DNA from 3 places in the Vibrio sp. A37 genome. Region 3 is predicted to be linked to each of the others. Evidence: predicted binding sites of a transcription regulator. Region 3 holds the regulator's gene; each other region holds the start of a gene.
The links. Region 3 encodes PurR, which represses purine synthesis genes. Its sites were predicted from a motif close to TNANGNAAACGTTTNCNTNA; they were not measured.
Positions count from the first base shown of each region.

Region 1 (5,970 bases), on a different contig from region 3:
TGCCAATCTGTATCAGGCGTTTTAACTTCTGCCACTGGCTCAAACGTTGCTTACTCAGCAATGGTACAAAAGATCACCAAAACAAGCTTGAAACCGGATTATGGCTGCTTTGTTCTTTTTGACGGCGGATTCTCTGGTTTAGTGGTGATTAACTTTACCGCTAAGGCCGCACTGGAGATCTACACCAATTACATGAGAAATATGGGTATTCCAGAAGAAGAACTGGCAATAGTCCATACTTCTGATGAGGTTGGTGACGTCCTTGGGGAACTGATGAATCAATTAGTCGGTGACTTTACTAATCGAATACGCAAAGAGCTAAGAACCGACATTACCCAAAACCAACCAAAGATGCTTTCTCTGAATAAACAAGTGGTACTATCTGTCGACACCAACCTAGATAGGCCTCAGGTAAGAAGAGTGACTTTCTCAACAGAGGGAAATAATATTTTCTATTTGGAATTGGCAATGGATAAAACCGAGTTCATCCAACTAGAAGAGTTCGAGGTATCCGATGACGATGATTGCCCAGATAGCATCTTGGAACAAGCTCAAAAAAGCCGAAATTCTCAATCATCCGATTTATCTACCGAAAGCCAGCCTGATATCTCAGATGATCTGCTTGATGAATTAGGCATTTAGCAGCAGCTCAATAGGTCGAGTGATAGTGAACTCCTCTAATCACTCGACAAAAATATTTTTTAAATCAAATACAAAAGGCTTAATTAGCTTACTTCACTATATTCGCCCTCTTTCACTTATGATCTAAAAACGTTAAAATGGTCGACTTTATTATTGTCAGGCCATTCCTCATCAATGGATAAACAAAAAGCTCTAAAGAAGATAGCCAAGTGCCTAGAGTTAGGTAACTCAGCAAACGTCAATGAAGCAGCCAATGCCATAAAAATGGCGCATCGCCTCATGCTGAAGTACGGACTTGATAAAGACGACATCGAATTTATCAAGATGGGCAAAACACAATCCACTCATTTATTACCTGCAAATATCAGCTCCACGCTGCTGCGAGTAATACGTGGTATCAATACAAAATTTGGTGTTGAAGCTGTTTTGCTCAATCACAAAGGCTTAAAAAGAGTTGAATTTATTGGTGAAGCTGATAGAGCAATTTTTGCTGCGTTTGCTTTTGACATTATCTACCGCGAATTAAATGAACACACGGGCAAGTTTAGAAACAGTTTCGCTGGCTCTGGTACATCAACAACTGAAGTTACACGTAGAGTAAATTCGTTTGTCTCAGGCTGGGTCGAAGGCGCTTTAGAAAAGCTACCAGTTATTGCCCCAGATGATGAGTCAGCAAATAAAATCAATAACTATATTGATAAAGAATTTAAAAATATCGATAGAGAAACCTTTAAGCAACAGCTGAAGGAAGCGATGAAAAATATCACTGCAGATTACGAAGTTGGCTTAAAGAAAGGCCGAAAAGTCTCGGTAAGTCGCCCTATCGATGGCGCTCAAGCTCCCAAAATGTTGCGGTAATCACTTGTGATTGAATCTGATGAATCCTTAATTCATTGAACTAATTTAAAATTCACCACTACTCTCTATTACCTAACATGCTAAACTTAGTTTGTTTGACCATTCCTAAGCATGTAGGAAGCCTGATTGATGAGGTAATACCAATACCAGTAATTCAGTGCGCAAGCAGTTACTGGAATTGGTATCGGGTACATGGATGTTATAGTTTGGTGGTGATATCTTGCGACAAATTTTCCCACAGATTCTTCTAATCGCTATTTTTATCAATGCCCCAGTTGCATTTGCTGAGTCCATCCAATCTCTAACTGAAGCTGCCGAGCAAAATGACGCTAAGTCTCAGTATGAATTAGCGAAACTATATGAATTGGGTAAACAAGTCCAGCAAGATAGCAAAGCGGCTTTTTATTGGTATCAACAATCTGCCCAAAATGGCTACGATCCTGCGAAATTTCAACTTTCTAAAGCCTATATAAATGGTATAGGAACAAAAAAAAATATCCCCCAAGGGCTATTCTGGCTAATTAATTTATCGTTAAAAGGGAATGTGGATGCACAGCTAACGCTTGGCAAGATCTACCAAAATCTAAAGCAGCCCCCTAACCCTATCGACATGGCTGAGGTGTGGTATCAAATAGCTTCTGGCCAAAGCTCTGCCGCAGAGGAAGCTTACTCAAAGCTCCTAGAAAATAAGTACAACGCTCGACGAGCAAAACAGATGTCCTATATTGAGCAACTGAACTCTGTATTTCCAGAAGAGTCGCTATCCCCAGCCTCTCCTACTTCTCCTCCAGAAAACATAGAAATACTATCTATCGTAGAATATTTAACGACCATGGTTATTGTCGCAACTGCTTCAACATTCATAATTGTATTCAGAAGGCGGCGGCAACGAAGGGAAAAAAGGGAAATAAAAGAGAGCAATGAAAGCCAAGACAAGGACAAAGCTCTTGAGAACCAACTACAAGTAATTAACCAGCAAAAAAAACAACTTGGCATTCTGTATAGAGAATTAAAGAAGCAGCAGAACCACACTAAAAAGAGCGGTCATGAAAATGCAGAGTCAAATAAAGACAAAAGCAACTCTCAAGCCCCCAATCAATTACAACTGGCCTGCACCCTATTTGGCTTTAGAGTAAACAAAATACCGGATGATAAAAAGGTTAAATTGAGATTTAAGCAACTATCTAAGATTTATCATCCCGATGTCAATGGAAGTGAAGATGAAATGAAACGACTAAACGCTGCCCTTAAGATAATATTAACCCGAACTAACAAATAGTTACATAATAAAACTCAGTGTTTCCAAGTAGTTTTCACGTAATCGATCTCCTTCTCAGTTGCCATCATAAATGATTAACCGAAAGCACTTATATATGTCATAATCCGGTGCGAAAATAAAGTCCCCAATACAAGCTCTATCAATAGATAGCCACAAACTAGAGCAATGGGAAATCGTTATGTGAAGGGGAAAATATGTTCACGATAGAAGGCATTTGTGATTGGTGCAAAAAGCCTAGCTTACTGGTTAAACACGACTACCTCGATGGCAAGTCAAATTTATCATGCAAAGAATGTTATGAGCTTGCGACACTAGATGTCAGACAGTTTAACCTTGGTGAGCTGGAGCAAAGAAAGCGTGAAGAAGACCAATCTCTAAACATGTAATCTTGGCACTTGATGCCCAATGTAGCGCCGCTTATTAGTGGCGCTTTTTAGTTGCATTGAATTCTCAACGAGTAAATTAAGACCATATAGCTTTTATAAAGCGCGACTTTATAAACCTTTAACCTTCATTAACCATACTCCATTCCTTTTATATACCTCAACGATGCCATGTTTACACAGGCAATAAGCAGAAATGCATACGCACATTCAATATATCTACTACGTGATAGAGTTAACACTTGATCAAATTAGTCAAATATAATGAATACGGATAAATACTGTTTTTTCAATAGATTAAATTCCAAGCGGTGTATTGTTATGATCTTCCAACTCAAATTCATCTTGATTATCTAAGGCAAAGAGATTACTGTTTATTTGTACAGTATGTATATAAGGACAGTAAATATGTATCAAACACATTCACATAACCACTATTCAAATGTAGTACATCCTGCAATTCAGCAATCGTTTGACGAAGATTTTTTTGCCAAACTAGAAGTACTTTCTCAGCAGCAACAGTGGATACTATTTACAGCTGAATGTCCCAAAATTAGCTCCTTAGATATCACCTCCTCTCAAATTAATTCTCAAAAAATCATACAGATGAAACCTTCCCATACCCAGTCAGAACTTCAAATCGTTGTTCGAGCGATAAAAGCGGGTAATGCAAGTGCTATTGTCGCCTCAATGAATATTGATCTGGTGAATCAAAATTTACTCAAGCAGCTTGCTCTGAAACATCAATGTGAAGTGTTTTTTCTATAGTGAGTTATATCGTATTGCCTTTTTATATTTTCATTTTAATGGTTCCGATTCCTAGTCTTTTACTTGCAGTGCAAGTGATGAAACTTCCCCCTGAGTGGAAAGCATGCATACGTTAAGTAAAAGGCTTGGAATCAACTTTTTTACTCAGACCCCCTAGCGAAACAGTTTTCAGGCAAACGTTTGCTTTTTTACTAGCGACATAAAATAGTTCTGGTATCATGCCACGCATATGTAACGCCAATATGCTCAGCCATTTGGCCTATTAAATGTAACATTGATATTACGATAGGATTATGTCGATGAATCTTGCTGATCAAGTTCTTGCTGTTAATAATGACCTCCCAATTCGGACAGACAAACCAGTACACAGTGGCAAAGTACGCTCTGTATACTGGTTAACCGAAGAAGACAGTCAACGCCTAATTCGAGAAAAAGGTTATGACGTGGCCTCTGATGCACCTTTGGCAATTATGGTTATTAGTGACCGAATTTCAGCTTTCGATTGTATTTGGCATGCAAAAGGTGGTTTGAAAGGTGTTCCAGGCAAAGGCGCGGCACTCAATGCTATCTCAAACCATTGGTTTAACCTTTTTAAAGAAAATGGTCTAGCCGACAGCCATATATTAGATATCCCTCATCCATTTGTTTGGATCGTTCAAAAAGCTAAGCCGGTGAAAATTGAAGCTATTTGCCGCCAATATTTAACAGGTTCTATGTGGCGTGCTTATGAAAAAAGTGAACGCGAATTCTGCGGTATTGAACTTCCTGAAGGGCTTGGCAAAGACAAAACACTGCCTGAACTACTGATTACTCCTTCAACAAAAGGCATCCTAAAAGGTATACCTGGTGTTCCTGAAGCAGATGACGTTAATATCAGCCGCAAAAACATTGAAGACAATTTCGCTGCATTTAATTTCTCTTCAGTTGAGGATATCAACCTGTACGAAAAGTATCTCAAGCAAGGTTTCGAGCTTATTAGTCAATCGCTATCTGAAATTGATCAAATCTTCGTGGATACTAAGTTCGAGTTTGGCTATGTAGAAGATGCTCAAGGAAACGAAAAACTTATTTATATGGATGAAGTCGGCACTCCAGACTCATCAAGAATTTGGGATAAAGAGCAGTATTTACAAGGCAATATCGTAGAAAACTCAAAAGAAGGCTTCCGTCAATTCTTGTTAAACCACTTCCCAGATCCTGATATCTTACTCAACAAAAATCGCATGGATGAGCGTGAAGCGCTCGCTCGTAACAATGAGTTACCTACCGAATCTCTAATGGATCTTTCTCGCACTTACATCAACATTGCAGAAAAGATTACCGGACAGAAAATTGAATTAAGCCAAAACCCAAAGCAAGAAATCATTGACGTTCTTAAACGTGATTATGGGCTAGTTGATTAACAATATTCCTTTTCACTGCTGCACTTATACGATTCTAAGTAAGAATATGATCGAAGTGAATTAAGCTTCCACAAACCGCTCAAGACATCCTGTGCGCTTAAACATGGGCATCCATGCCCATGTACGTTTGTTCCAGCTCATTTCACTTCGCAGGCCAATGTTTTTCCAAGACTGGTATGATATGTTTCAGTACAGCACATAAAAAAATGCCGAGCATATAAGCTCGGCATTTTTCTTTACTCGATTAGAGTTTACTCTGTATCGCTACCATCTGTAGGTTGTTCAGAGTTTTCTTCACCAGAAGTAGCCACGGCTCCTTCTTGTAACTCTTCTTCAGATAGCTCAGCTTCTTCAACTTCGTCGATACGCTGCAAGCCAACAACGTGTTCATCTTCAGCAGTTCGAATTAAGGTCACACCTTGAGTATTACGTCCAACCTGACTCACTTCCGCCACTCGAGTACGAACCAAAGTTCCCGCATCAGTGATCATCATCATCTCGTCGCCTTCCTCGACTTGGATTGCGCCGACAACCGGTCCATTTCGATCAGAAACCTTAATTGATACAACACCTTGAGTCGCTCGACCTTTAGTTGGGTACTCTTCTAAAGTTGTTCGTTTACCAAAACCGTTGAGCG
Region 1 covers NZ_JBLNLI010000007.1:31,181-37,150, forward strand. Annotated here, with positions in the region: gene ACM2FC_RS13435 (DUF3334 family protein) at 1-642, shown strand, start outside; gene ACM2FC_RS13440 (DUF2786 domain-containing protein) at 817-1,500, shown strand; gene ACM2FC_RS13445 (J domain-containing protein) at 1,721-2,779, shown strand; gene ACM2FC_RS13450 (hypothetical protein) at 2,974-3,165, shown strand; gene ACM2FC_RS13455 (SulA-like leucine-rich domain-containing protein) at 3,571-3,930, shown strand; gene ACM2FC_RS13460 (phosphoribosylaminoimidazolesuccinocarboxamide synthase) at 4,230-5,333, shown strand; gene gyrA (DNA topoisomerase (ATP-hydrolyzing) subunit A) at 5,585-5,970, opposite strand, start outside.
Region 1: the regulator PurR is predicted to act here: its motif matches at 4,099-4,118, upstream of ACM2FC_RS13460 (phosphoribosylaminoimidazolesuccinocarboxamide synthase).

Region 2 (5,970 bases), on a different contig from region 3:
ACTTTGAACGTCAGGAGCAAAAAGTACTCGAAGGTTTAAAGCAAGCACAACTTGAACCGTTAACTTTTGAATCTCAACCTGATCAACATCATTTGAAGCTCGCCTACACCGCTGAAATTGCAAATGGAGCGTTGCGCTACCTGCAAGATGCAGCCATTGAGGGAGAAATAAAACTAAGAGAAGGCTATTCTCTTGTCGCAGCTGTTGGAGCTGGTGTCACCAAAAACCCAAATCATTGTTACGCCTTTTATCAACAACTAAAGGATGCACCTGTTGAATTCGTATCAGAAACGCCTTCTGCATTGAGTTTAGTTGCAGTACTCAGAAAAACGGATACGCCCCCATTAATTAGAGCAATTCACAGTCGTTTATTCCAAGCGCAAAAACGTGTTGCAATTGCCTTATGTGGCAAAGGAAATATTGGCGCGAGTTGGCTTTCATTATTTGATTCTCAAAAAGAAGAGCTCGAGAAAAGACAAGGAATGAACTTTGAGTTGGTCGCTGTCGTCAGTAGCCAGACATTTTGGTTTGATGAATCTGGTATTGATACCAAAACCGTATTAGACAAATTTGATGATGAAGCCGTCGAATATGAAGGAAAAGAGTGGATTGAACGACTTGGTTCCATCCAAGGCTACGACGATGCCGTTGTTCTTGATGTGACTGCCAGTAAAGATCTCGCCAATCGATATCTCGAAATAGCCAAGCAAGGAATGCACCTTATCTCTGCTAATAAAGTGGCTGGCTCGGCATCAAGCCATTATTACCACCAAGTACAAAACGCTTTCGCCAAAATAAACCGTCACTGGCTTTACAATGCGACCGTCGGTGCTGGCCTACCAATCAACTATACCGTCAGAGATCTAAAAGAAAGTGGCGATGAGATTATTGCGTTGTCTGGCATTTTCTCTGGCACCCTTTCTTGGTTATTCCAGCAATACGATGGCTCGGTGCCTTTCTCTGAGTTAGTTGATTTAGCATGGCAACAAGGCTTAACTGAGCCCGACCCTCGCGCTGATCTCGATGGTTCGGACGTAATGCGTAAGTTGGTCATACTGGCCCGAGAAGCTGGCTTATCAATAGAGCCAGAGCAAGTTAAGGTCGAGTCACTGGTTCCAGATGAGTTAAACTCTTTATCTTTGGATGAGTTCTTAGACAAAGGGCAGATTCTCAGCGAACGGTTACAAGAACGATTAGAAAAAGCTCAGCAGGAAGGCAAGGTGCTTCGTTACGTAGCTCGGCTAGATAAAGATGGAAGTGCGTCTGTTGGTGTAGAAGCCCTCTACAAAGAACATGCACTAGCCAATCTACTGCCTTGTGACAATATTTTTGCCATTGAAAGCAAGTGGTATAAAGATAATCCACTGGTCATTAAAGGTCCTGGGGCTGGCCGCGATGTCACTGCGGGTGCGATACAATCCGATCTCAACAGGCTTGCAAGCCTCATTTAAAACATCTCATTATGGTCAGATTTTTCTGGCCATTTTTTGTTCTGTTACATCCTTGCCTTTGAATTACTTAGCAATCGTTATATAACTTTAAGTTGAAGCTCGCTCACTTTGATCATGAGTAAAATTCATGTTGGGGCTATTGACAGTAAATCGTATTCAATTCATTCTATGGACATATAGACGTCCAAACGTAAAAACAGCTAAAGAATCGTGGTGAAATGAGCCGCAGGGAGATGAACATGGGATATACACACGCTAGCCATATCGACGCTTTAAATCAAAACATTGCTGAGCTATCGGACAATATTAATGTCTCATTTGAATTTTTCCCGCCTAGCTCTGAGAAGATGGAGCAAACGCTTTGGAACTCTGTCCACCGACTAAAAACACTCCAGCCAAAGTTTGTCTCGGTTACTTACGGAGCTAACTCTGGTGAACGCGACCGCACTCACTCCATTATCAAAGAAATTAAAGATCAAACGGGATTGATTGCTGCGCCTCACCTTACTTGTATCGACGCGACGAAAGACGAACTTGTCCAGATAGCTGACGACTATTGGAAAAATGGCATCAAAAGCATTGTTGCTCTGCGTGGCGATATCCCGCCGGGTGGTGGCAAGCCAGAAATGTACGCTTCAGATTTAGTCGAGCTGCTAAAATCACGTCATGATTTTGATATCTCAGTTGCAGCATTTCCCGAGGTTCATCCAGAAGCAAAAAGTGCCCAAGCTGATTTGCTCAACCTAAAGCGCAAAGTAGAAGCTGGCGCGAACCGAGCGATAACGCAGTTTTTCTTCGACGTTGAGAGCTACCTGCGCTTTCGCGATCGCTGTGTTGCCGCTGGGATTGACGTTGAAATTGTTCCAGGGATATTGCCGGTATCCAACTTTAAACAAGCGTCAAAATTTGCCGCGCAGAATAACGTTAAAGTACCAGGCTGGATGGCGAAGCAATTTGAAGGACTGGATGATGACCCAACCACCAGACAGCTTGTTGGAGCGAGTCAAGCCATCGATATGGTTCGAGTACTCAGCAGAGAAGGCGTGAAAGATTTTCACTTCTATACTTTGAATCGTGCTGAAATGACCTATGCGTTATGCCACACATTAGGTGTGCGACCACAGATTTAAGTGAGCTATAAAGCTCACTAAAAAACGCCAGTTTATCTACTGGCGTTTTTTAATTAATAGCAAGCAAAAAGAATAAATTACTCGACTTCTTCCATCTTACCAAGAAGGTTACGAATTCGCTCTTGCCAAGCCGCATGTTCTTGCTGCATTTGCTCAGTTCTGCGTTCTAGCTCTTCACGGCTTTCTTTCAATTCATAGGCTTCATTTGCCAACTGCTCTTTTTGTCCTTTTAGCTCTTCTACTTCCATTTGTAAAAGTGCGATTGTATCAACTGCAGTTTGAATTTTTGCTTCTAATTGTTCCAGTACTTCAAAAGACATTTTTGCCTACCTTGTGTATTAATCCTATACTGCCATTCTACTCAGCTAGTGCAACAGAAACACCATCTATCTTTGATTTTTCCGCTATTCGCTCAAAAAAAACACTTAAATTTATCATTAATTTATTAATCAACATTATGAACAACCAATATTGCCATAGAGGTGAATACTCAATATCGATAAATTGCTCAAGATCAAGCCGCTAACAATGAATAGCAAACGTTTACTTTGGCTTGTGTTACTATCTCGACAAAGTTTTTCCCTTGTAAAAATATTCAATTTGGAGTCTTCATGAAACGCGACTTAGCGATGGCATTTTCACGAGTTACAGAAGGAGCTGCGCTTGCTGGCTATAAATGGCTTGGACGTGGCGATAAAAACGCAGCGGATGGGGCTGCTGTTGAAGTCATGCGCAGCTTACTGAATCAAACGGATATCAGCGGTGAGATTGTCATTGGTGAAGGTGAGATTGACGATGCCCCAATGCTTTACATTGGAGAACAAGTTGGCTTAGGTGGTGATGCCGTCGATATTGCCGTCGATCCAATTGAAGGTACGAGAATGACTGCAATGGGTCAATCCAATGCACTCGCAGTCCTAGCGGCTGGAGAAAAAGGTAGCTTTTTAAGAGCACCTGATATGTATATGGAAAAATTGGTTGTTGGACCGGGGGCAAAAGGCTGCATCGATCTAAATAAACCAGTTAAAGAGAACTTGCAAAATATTGCTGATGCGCTAGGAAAATCGCTTGATACCCTCGTGGTGATTACTCTGGCTAAGCCGCGTCATGATGAAGTCATCGCGGAAATGCAGGCTATGGGCGTACGTGTTTTCGCTGTGCCTGATGGTGATGTTGCCGCTTCCATTCTAACCTGCATGCCAGACAGTGAAGTCGATGTCATGTATTGCACTGGCGGTGCCCCTGAAGGGGTTGTTTCAGCAGCAGTGATTCGCGCACTAGATGGTGATATGCAAGGACGTTTATTGGCTCGCCATGATGTAAAAGGCGATACCAAAGAGAATCGCCAGTTTGGCGAAGAAGAGCTTAAACGCTGCGCTGAAATGGGCGTTGAGGCGAATAAAGTATTAAAGCTCGAAGAGATGGCACGCAGCGACAACGTTATCTTTTCCGCAACGGGTATCACCAAAGGTGATTTACTGGACGGCATTAGCCGTCAAGGTAACATCGCCACAACCGAAACACTTTTAGTGCGAGGACGGTGCCGCACTATTCGTCGCATTAAGTCAATTCATTATTTAGAGCGTAAAGACGCGGAAGTACGAAAGATTATTTTATAATTAAATCCATAAGCTTAAAACTTTATTGGAAGAGAGGGAGCACTGGGTGCTCCTTTTTTACAGCTAATTTTTACATATTTTTTACACTTGAGCTTTGCAAAAAATTTAATTTAGGTAGGATATACCCAGACAATTTGGTCATGAGGCCGAATTTCAAAAAGTCACAGTTAAATGGACTACGAGATACAATCTTATGAAAATTAACAAGAAACTGACAGCACTTGCTATCGCTGGAACCGTTGCTCTATCTGGTTGTACAACCATCAACCCTTATACTGGTGAACAGCAAACGTCATCTGCCGCTAAGGGTTCCGCAATTGGTGCAATCGGTGGTGCTGTACTAGGCGCAGCAACCAGCAGCAACAAAGGCAAAGGTGCCCTTATTGGTGCGCTTGGTGGCGCTGCTGTCGGCGGTGGTATTGGCTATTACATGGACGTGCAAGAAGCCAAACTAAGACAACAACTAAAAGGCACTGGTGTCAGTGTTACTCGTAATGGGAACAACATTACACTTAACATGCCAAATGCCATCACCTTTGCAGTAAACAGCAGCGATCTTAAACCTGGTGCTGATAAAGTATTGAGCAGCGTGGTTCTTGTTGTTAAAGAATACGAGAAAACGCGTATTAATATTTTGGGTTACACAGATAACACTGGCTCAGCTAGCTACAACAAGCTACTTTCCGACAAACGTGCTAATGCTGTAGGTGGATATTTCCTATCTCATGGTGTGAAATATGCTCGCTTGAATCAGCAGGGTATGGGCGAAGCTAACCCTATTGCGAGCAACAAAACAGAGGCCGGTCGAGCGGAAAACCGCCGTGTTGAAATTGTTCTAACTCCGATGTCATAAGTTGCCACAAAATAGTTTTGAAGAGTCGCTAAACGCGACTCTTTTCATTTTTGCTAGCCCTACTTTCCTTGCTTTATCGAAACTGTATAACCGCTTTCACTACTTATAAACTCCACAAAGTTATTTATCGCATCTAATGCTTCATCTTCGTAATGTGTCACATACAATATTTGGCTCAGATTGGTTTGCGCAATTTTATTCAATACAAAATACACCAACTTTCTGCTGATGTAATCTAGCCCTTGATAGGGTTCATCCAATATCAGTAAATCTGGCTGTTTGATAAGCGCTCGGCCTATCAGCAGGAGTCGCTGCTGGCCATATTCTAGCGAGCGAAAGCTTACCTTTTCGAACTCACGCATTTCTAGGACATCTAACCATCGATATGCAAGCTGCAGCTGCTTTTTGCTTGGTTGATCGTATAAACCAATTGAATCAAAGAAACCTGATAACAAGACATCAAGTGCATTGCAACCTACTCGGTACTGTAAATGCAGCGCTGAAGAAACAATGCCTATCTGGCGTTTTATATCCCAAATACTTTCACCGCTGCCGCGCTTCATGCCAAGCACCGTAATGTCATTGCTGTAACTTTGCGGGTGATCGCCAGTGATTAAGCCAAGTAGCGTACTTTTTCCACAACCATTCGGGCCTTTGATTTGCCAGTGCTCACCACTTTTTACTTGCCAATTTAAACCATCGAAAATATCTCTATCAACATAACCAACTTTAACGTTGTTCATCTCTAACAGAGCATCGCGATTTTGGTGCTTTTCACTTTGAGATTCTATGAGACTCAACATCACCTCAGCTTTTTGCTCAGAAAGAGCCTTAATCTGGCTTTTAACCGGGTGTGACACCCATTCAGAGCGAGTCATGCTTGCTGTCATAGATTCATGATCGAACAACGCAATATG
Region 2 covers NZ_JBLNLI010000005.1:238,146-244,115, forward strand. Annotated here, with positions in the region: gene ACM2FC_RS11205 (bifunctional aspartate kinase/homoserine dehydrogenase II) at 1-1,451, shown strand, start outside; gene metF (methylenetetrahydrofolate reductase) at 1,691-2,581, shown strand; gene zapB (cell division protein ZapB) at 2,659-2,901, opposite strand; gene glpX (class II fructose-bisphosphatase) at 3,193-4,200, shown strand; gene ACM2FC_RS11225 (YiaD family glycine zipper/OmpA-like lipoprotein) at 4,394-5,053, shown strand; gene ACM2FC_RS11230 (ATP-binding cassette domain-containing protein) at 5,113-5,970, opposite strand, start outside.
Region 2: the regulator PurR is predicted to act here: its motif matches at 3,113-3,132, upstream of glpX (class II fructose-bisphosphatase).

Region 3 (5,970 bases):
TTCTATGAGGCATTCCCTCTAATATGTGAGGAATGTTTCCACAGGTGACATTTTTATATATTAATCCATGATGGTTATAGAACATAACAGAAGCGACCCCACCTGGCCTGACTTGTTGTAAAACTGTGCTCAGTGCAGACTTTGGCTCTGCAAGCCACTCCATGACGGCATGAAACATCAGTAAATCGACAGGTTGTTCTAGGTGCTCTGAAATGGATTGAACCGGAGCATGGACAAAGCGGTAGGAATCTAGGAGCCCACACTTTTCAATATCTTTTTTTGCCAACTGCAACATCTCAGATGATAGATCGCATAGTGTAATCTCGTGTCCGAGTTTAGCAAGCTTTTGCGACATCTGCGCCAGCCCTCCCCCTGCATCAAGCACATGCAGAGATTTTTTTGGGGCTTCCAATACATCTAAAATACTGAGAAGATCTTGCCAAACAATGTGTTGACGGATCTCTCCTTTATCTGATCCGTATATATTTTTTGCAAATTTGTGGGCAATATCGTCGAAATTGCGGTCTTGAGTCACAGTCGGTACGTTATGATAGCTAATCGTGCTGCTATTCTGTCATATGAACGGTAGGAATAAAGAAGGTTTATTTCTTTTTTGTAATCAACTGATGATTTTTCGGACTATTTGAGAATGTTTGTGCTGAAAAAATTAATTTCTTCAATGCTAATGCCTTTGCCTGCCATGCTAATTCTTGGCTTTTTAGGCCTAATGCTAATTATGTTTACTACCAGACGTAAAACTGGTTGCTTAATTGTTTTATTTTCCCTAACAGGTATCTTTTTAATTTCTTTCCAACCTGTTTCAAGCCGCCTTTTAATGCCATTAGAAAGACAACATGGGGCTTTTTTCCCTGTCGACGAATCTGTTGACTATGTCATGGTACTAGGGAGCGGTCACGTAGTTGATGATCAAATCCCACCCACTTCGGAACTAAGTAGAACTGGACTAATGCGTCTTGCAGAAGGTATACGCATCATGCGTATGTATCCTGGTTCAAAATTGATTTTGTCCGGTTATGCGGCCGGTTCAGAAGTAAGCAACGCTCGAATGATGGCAAAAGTGGCGCTTGCGTTGGGTGTTCCAAAATCCGATATCATCTTGCTTGAAACGGCTCAGGACACTTGGGAAGAAGCACGTCAAGCCGCGGCTTTCGTCAAACAGAAGCGGCTAGTGTTAGTCACTTCCGCAAGTCATATGACAAGGGCTCTAAACGAATTTCATTCCGTGGGATTGAATCCTCTCCCAGCTCCAACCAACTTCCTAGCACATAAAAATATCTCTCAACCTTGGGATAAATATACGCCAAAGGCCAAGTACCTTGAACAAACTGAAATCTATTGGCATGAACGCCTAGGTTTAATTTGGCAATCAATGCGTGACTGGGTTTCTAAAGATCTTGCTGGCTCTTCCAACCAGAATACTCAAGAACAATAATCTCGTGAGCCTGCTTTTAGAGTGGGCTCAACGCTTCTCCTTTATTGTCGAACAACTGTATTTCCCCTCACCGCACACATAAGAATACATCAATTTGCGAGCAGATTCCCATTTATTGATTACACTAAAAGCATGAACGGAACATTTACGCAAGCATGATCGACTTAAAAGCATTTAACGATAAACGCGCAGAAATATATTGGTGGATTTCGAGCATATTCATTAAAGAACTATCTGACGCAGAGTTAGAGCAATATCGAAGCTCACAGATCAGAACATTTATTGAAGGGTTAGGTGATGTCCCAGTCCTTACTGAGCCCAGTGATGACCTGTTGCACTGCATCGACAAAATAGTTCTAATGGATGACCCACAAATTCAGCTATCGTCAGATTTTGATGATCTTTTTTTAAGTTCAGACAAACGCGCAATTTCTGCCTGCGCTTCAAGTTATCGTAATATGGCCAATCCTGCGAACAAGATTTCCGCACAGGAAATCGTCAAGATAATGCAATCGCACAATATTACTCTCGACCAAATTCAAAATGAGCCCGCCGATCATATTTCTAACATATTGGACTTTTTAGGAAACCTCATTATCCGATCAAATGAACTCGAGCAGCTCCCACACCTTGAAAATGCTTTAAAAGAACAAGAAACCTTTATCCGCAGCTATCTACTCTCTTGGATGTATGATTTTCGAGAGCAAGTAAACGCAAAAGACAATTTTGGCTTTTATGCAGCGTTTACTCGCCTGTTAGTTTCTTTTCTAGAATTAGACTGCGAATACCTTGCTTCACCCGACACTGTAGGGCGAAATTCGTGACAAAATAACCACATTATGTTAGTAAGGTAGGTTTTTGTTCGCCCAATAGCGCTAAATCACTACAAAATAACAACGCAATCGATTAAAAGCCTTAAAATTGAACAAAATTTAACCTCGAAAGGTCAACACACCCTAGTAGGGCCTGCCAAACTTTCTGAAAAAGTGAGTTAGGCAGGCCTTATTTAGAACATTTTACAACTAAATTTTCTGCCTACTTCTGGAGCTGAGGTAGGTAGTAACTAACAGGACAGCACGTTATGGCCACCATTAAAGATGTTGCACGCTTAGCCGGTGTATCGACGACAACCGTTTCACACGTTATCAATAAGACTCGTTTTGTTGCCGAAGCGACCCAAGAAAAAGTGATGCAAGCGGTCAAGGAACTAAACTACGCTCCTAGTGCTGTAGCACGGAGCCTAAAGTGCAACACTACCCGGACAATTGGTATGCTGGTTACTCAATCTACTAATTTGTTTTTTTCTGAAGTCATTGATGGTGTCGAAAGCTATTGTTACCGACAAGGGTATACTCTGATTTTATGTAACACTGGCGGGATCTACGAAAAGCAGAAAGATTACATACGTATGCTTGCGGAAAAGCGAGTCGATGGCATGCTGGTTATGTGCTCAGATCTCACCGAAGAGCTGTTGGAAATGCTTGATAGCCACCCCGATATCCCTAAAGTGATTATGGACTGGGGACCTGAAAGTTCTCAAGCAGATAAAATTATCGATAATTCTGAAGAAGGTGGCTATTTAGCTACCCGCTACCTGTTGGACAGAGGTCACAGAGATATCGCTTGCTTGAGTGGCCAACTAGAAAAGGCCGCCTGCCAAGAACGCATCCGAGGTTATACCAGAGCTCTAAACGAAGAAAATATCCCAGTAAACAATGATTGGATTTTAGAAGGTAACTTTGAGTGTGATACCGCTGTTCTTGCCGCAGACAAGATTGCAGTCATGGACAAAAAGCCAACGGCGGTATTTTGTTTCAATGACACCATGGCTCTGGGATTAATGAGCCGACTTCAGCAAAAAGGTATACGCATTCCTGATGATATATCTGTGATTGGCTACGACAATATTGAGCTAGCTGAATACTTTTCTCCGCCACTCACAACCATCCACCAACCTAAACGTCGTGTCGGTAAAAACGCGTTCGAAATACTTTTAGAACGAATCAAAGATAAAAAACACGAAAAACGCGTGTTCGAGATGCAACCTGAGATAGTCGAGCGCGATACTGTTAGAGATATCAGAAAATAAGCCAAATATATAGGCAGAATGTATCGTATTTATGCGCTGAATTTTAATTCAGCGCATATTTTAACCTAAAATCCATTCGCATTTATTTACAATCACCCTCTGAAGCAAGATCACGTTTCATATCAAGAAAAGTGAACCTTTCCGCAAAATCTGAATTATTATTAAATGACTTAATAATGATACGCACAAGGCAAACCACTTGAGAGAGTGGGACGCAAAGCTTCCGGCCTAAGTCTTTTTAGAATAGGTAGCGGGGTTACCGATGATCGTTATGCAATATAAACCAAAGTTTTTATTCAACCTTTCTGCATAGTAGTTCATCTACGTCTCAAACTCATCGCATGCCTTCGTGTGCGTATCCTCTAAGCTCGGGATTAGTTGATATGGATAAACCAATTTTAAAAGATTCAATGAAGCTCTTTGAGCCATTAGGACGAATCAAATCTCGCTCTATGTTCGGTGGCTATGGAATATTTGTTGATGACACAATGTTCGCTCTTATCGCCAATGATAAACTTCATATACGTGCTGATGATAAAGCATTGAAAAGCTTTAAAACACGTGGATATGAACCCTACGTATACACTAAAAAGGGGCTACCTGTAGTCACTAAGTACTTCGCTCTTCCGGATAACTGGGACAAAGACCCACAGCAAACTTTTGAATGTGCCAAAGAAGCTTGGTTTTCTGCTCAGAAGGAGAAAGTCTCTCAATCGGTTGGCAAACCGACAAGGTTAAAAGACTTACCTAACCTTCGGCTAGCAACCGAAAGAATGCTGAAAAGAGCAGGAATAGAATCTGTGGAAGCACTTGAGCAAAAAGGCTCTGTTGAAGCTTTTAAAGCTATCAAACAAACTCATTCAACTGATGTGAGTTTAGAGCTTCTGTGGGCTTTAGAGGGAGCGATTCAAGGCAAGCACTGGTCCGTCATTCCTCAAGCTAGGAAAGAAGAGTTACAAAGCCGGTTAATTTAACCTCAGCTTCAGTATAAAAAAGCCGACTTTATGTCGGTTTTTTTGTACATGGGTGAAATTTATTTTTTTATGCTCCTGTCTATATACTCAGATAATGCCAAATTGTCTTCTTAAAGACAGAGTTATGTAGCTGCTGGAGAATCAAATGAATAAAAAGCTCATCATCGGAACAATCTTAGTCCTGCTGATTATTTTTCTTGGTATCAATTTTGGTCAGTACTTAACCATAGAAAATGCAAAAGCTCAACAAGAGTTACTTAACCAATATATTTCCGATAACTTTGTTACGGCCGTAGTGATTTACTTCCTCGCTTACGTTGCTATCACAGCTTTTTCTATTCCTGGCGCAGCAGTCGTTACTCTTTTAGCGGCAGCCCTGTTTGGCTTTTGGAACAGCTTAATTTTGGTCTCTTTTGCCAGTACTATTGGAGCAACACTGGCGTTTCTAAGCAGTCGCTATCTCCTTCGTGATTGGGTACAAAGCAAGTTTGGTGAAAAGTTATCCGCAATTAACAAAGGCGTTGAAAGAGATGGATCGTTCTACCTATTCTCTCTAAGACTTATCCCTGTATTCCCTTTCTTTCTTATTAATTTATTAATGGGATTAACACCTATAAGCACTCTACGCTTCTATCTAGTCAGTCAACTTGGAATGCTACCAGGCACGGCGGTATATCTAAATGCGGGGACTCAGCTATCTCAAATCGATAGCCTTTCTGGCATAGTATCTCCTATCGTGCTTGGTTCATTTGCGTTACTGGGCTTGTTCCCGTTTATAGCCAAGTGGATCATGACCAAAATTAAATTAGGACCAAATACACAAAATGGCAGTGCTTAATGAAGCTCTATACGGCAAAAAACCCTACGGAAGCTCACCTTGTTTGTGAGCTTTTAAAGTCTGAGCGAGTCGACTGTGAAGTCAGAGGGGAAAGTTTATTTGGCTTGCAAGGTGAATTACCTTTTGGTGAAGATACTGAGCCATATGTCTGGTTGCTCAACCCTTTTCACCAAGACAAAGCCACGAGTATTATCAAAGAGTACCAATCTAGACTAACCCAAGGTAATGTAGTGGATTGGAAATGCCCTCACTGTGACGAGCAAAACGAAGGACAGTTTGCTATTTGCTGGAATTGCGGGCAGTCAATTGAAGTCTAGATGTAGAAAAAGGCGCCAAAAAGCGCCTTAATAAATTGCATCCTGCTATCTGCTATCTGCTATCTGCTATCTGCTATCTGCTATGCACTAAGATATAAATCCAAGTACTCTTGCGCAGCATTTTTCCAACAGAAATCTTGCTTCATTGCATAAGACTGCAACCTTTCCATCTCTTGTGGATTTTGCGTATACAACAACAAAGAGTTCAAAAGGGTCAAAAGTAAATCAACAGGGGTTGGTTCATAGAAAACAAACCCAGTTGCCGCTTCGCGATCTTGGTAATAGTCGGTTACACTATC
Region 3 covers NZ_JBLNLI010000009.1:105,384-111,353, reverse strand. Annotated here, with positions in the region: gene cmoM (tRNA uridine 5-oxyacetic acid(34) methyltransferase CmoM) at 1-535, opposite strand, end outside; gene elyC (envelope biogenesis factor ElyC) at 650-1,453, shown strand; gene torD (molecular chaperone TorD) at 1,609-2,277, shown strand; gene purR (HTH-type transcriptional repressor PurR) at 2,535-3,542, shown strand; cyclic di-GMP riboswitch class I at 3,722-3,806, shown strand; gene ACM2FC_RS16005 (TfoX/Sxy family DNA transformation protein) at 3,926-4,516, shown strand; gene ACM2FC_RS16000 (TVP38/TMEM64 family protein) at 4,662-5,354, shown strand; gene ACM2FC_RS15995 (DUF7577 domain-containing protein) at 5,354-5,671, shown strand; gene glgA (glycogen synthase GlgA) at 5,752-5,970, opposite strand, start outside.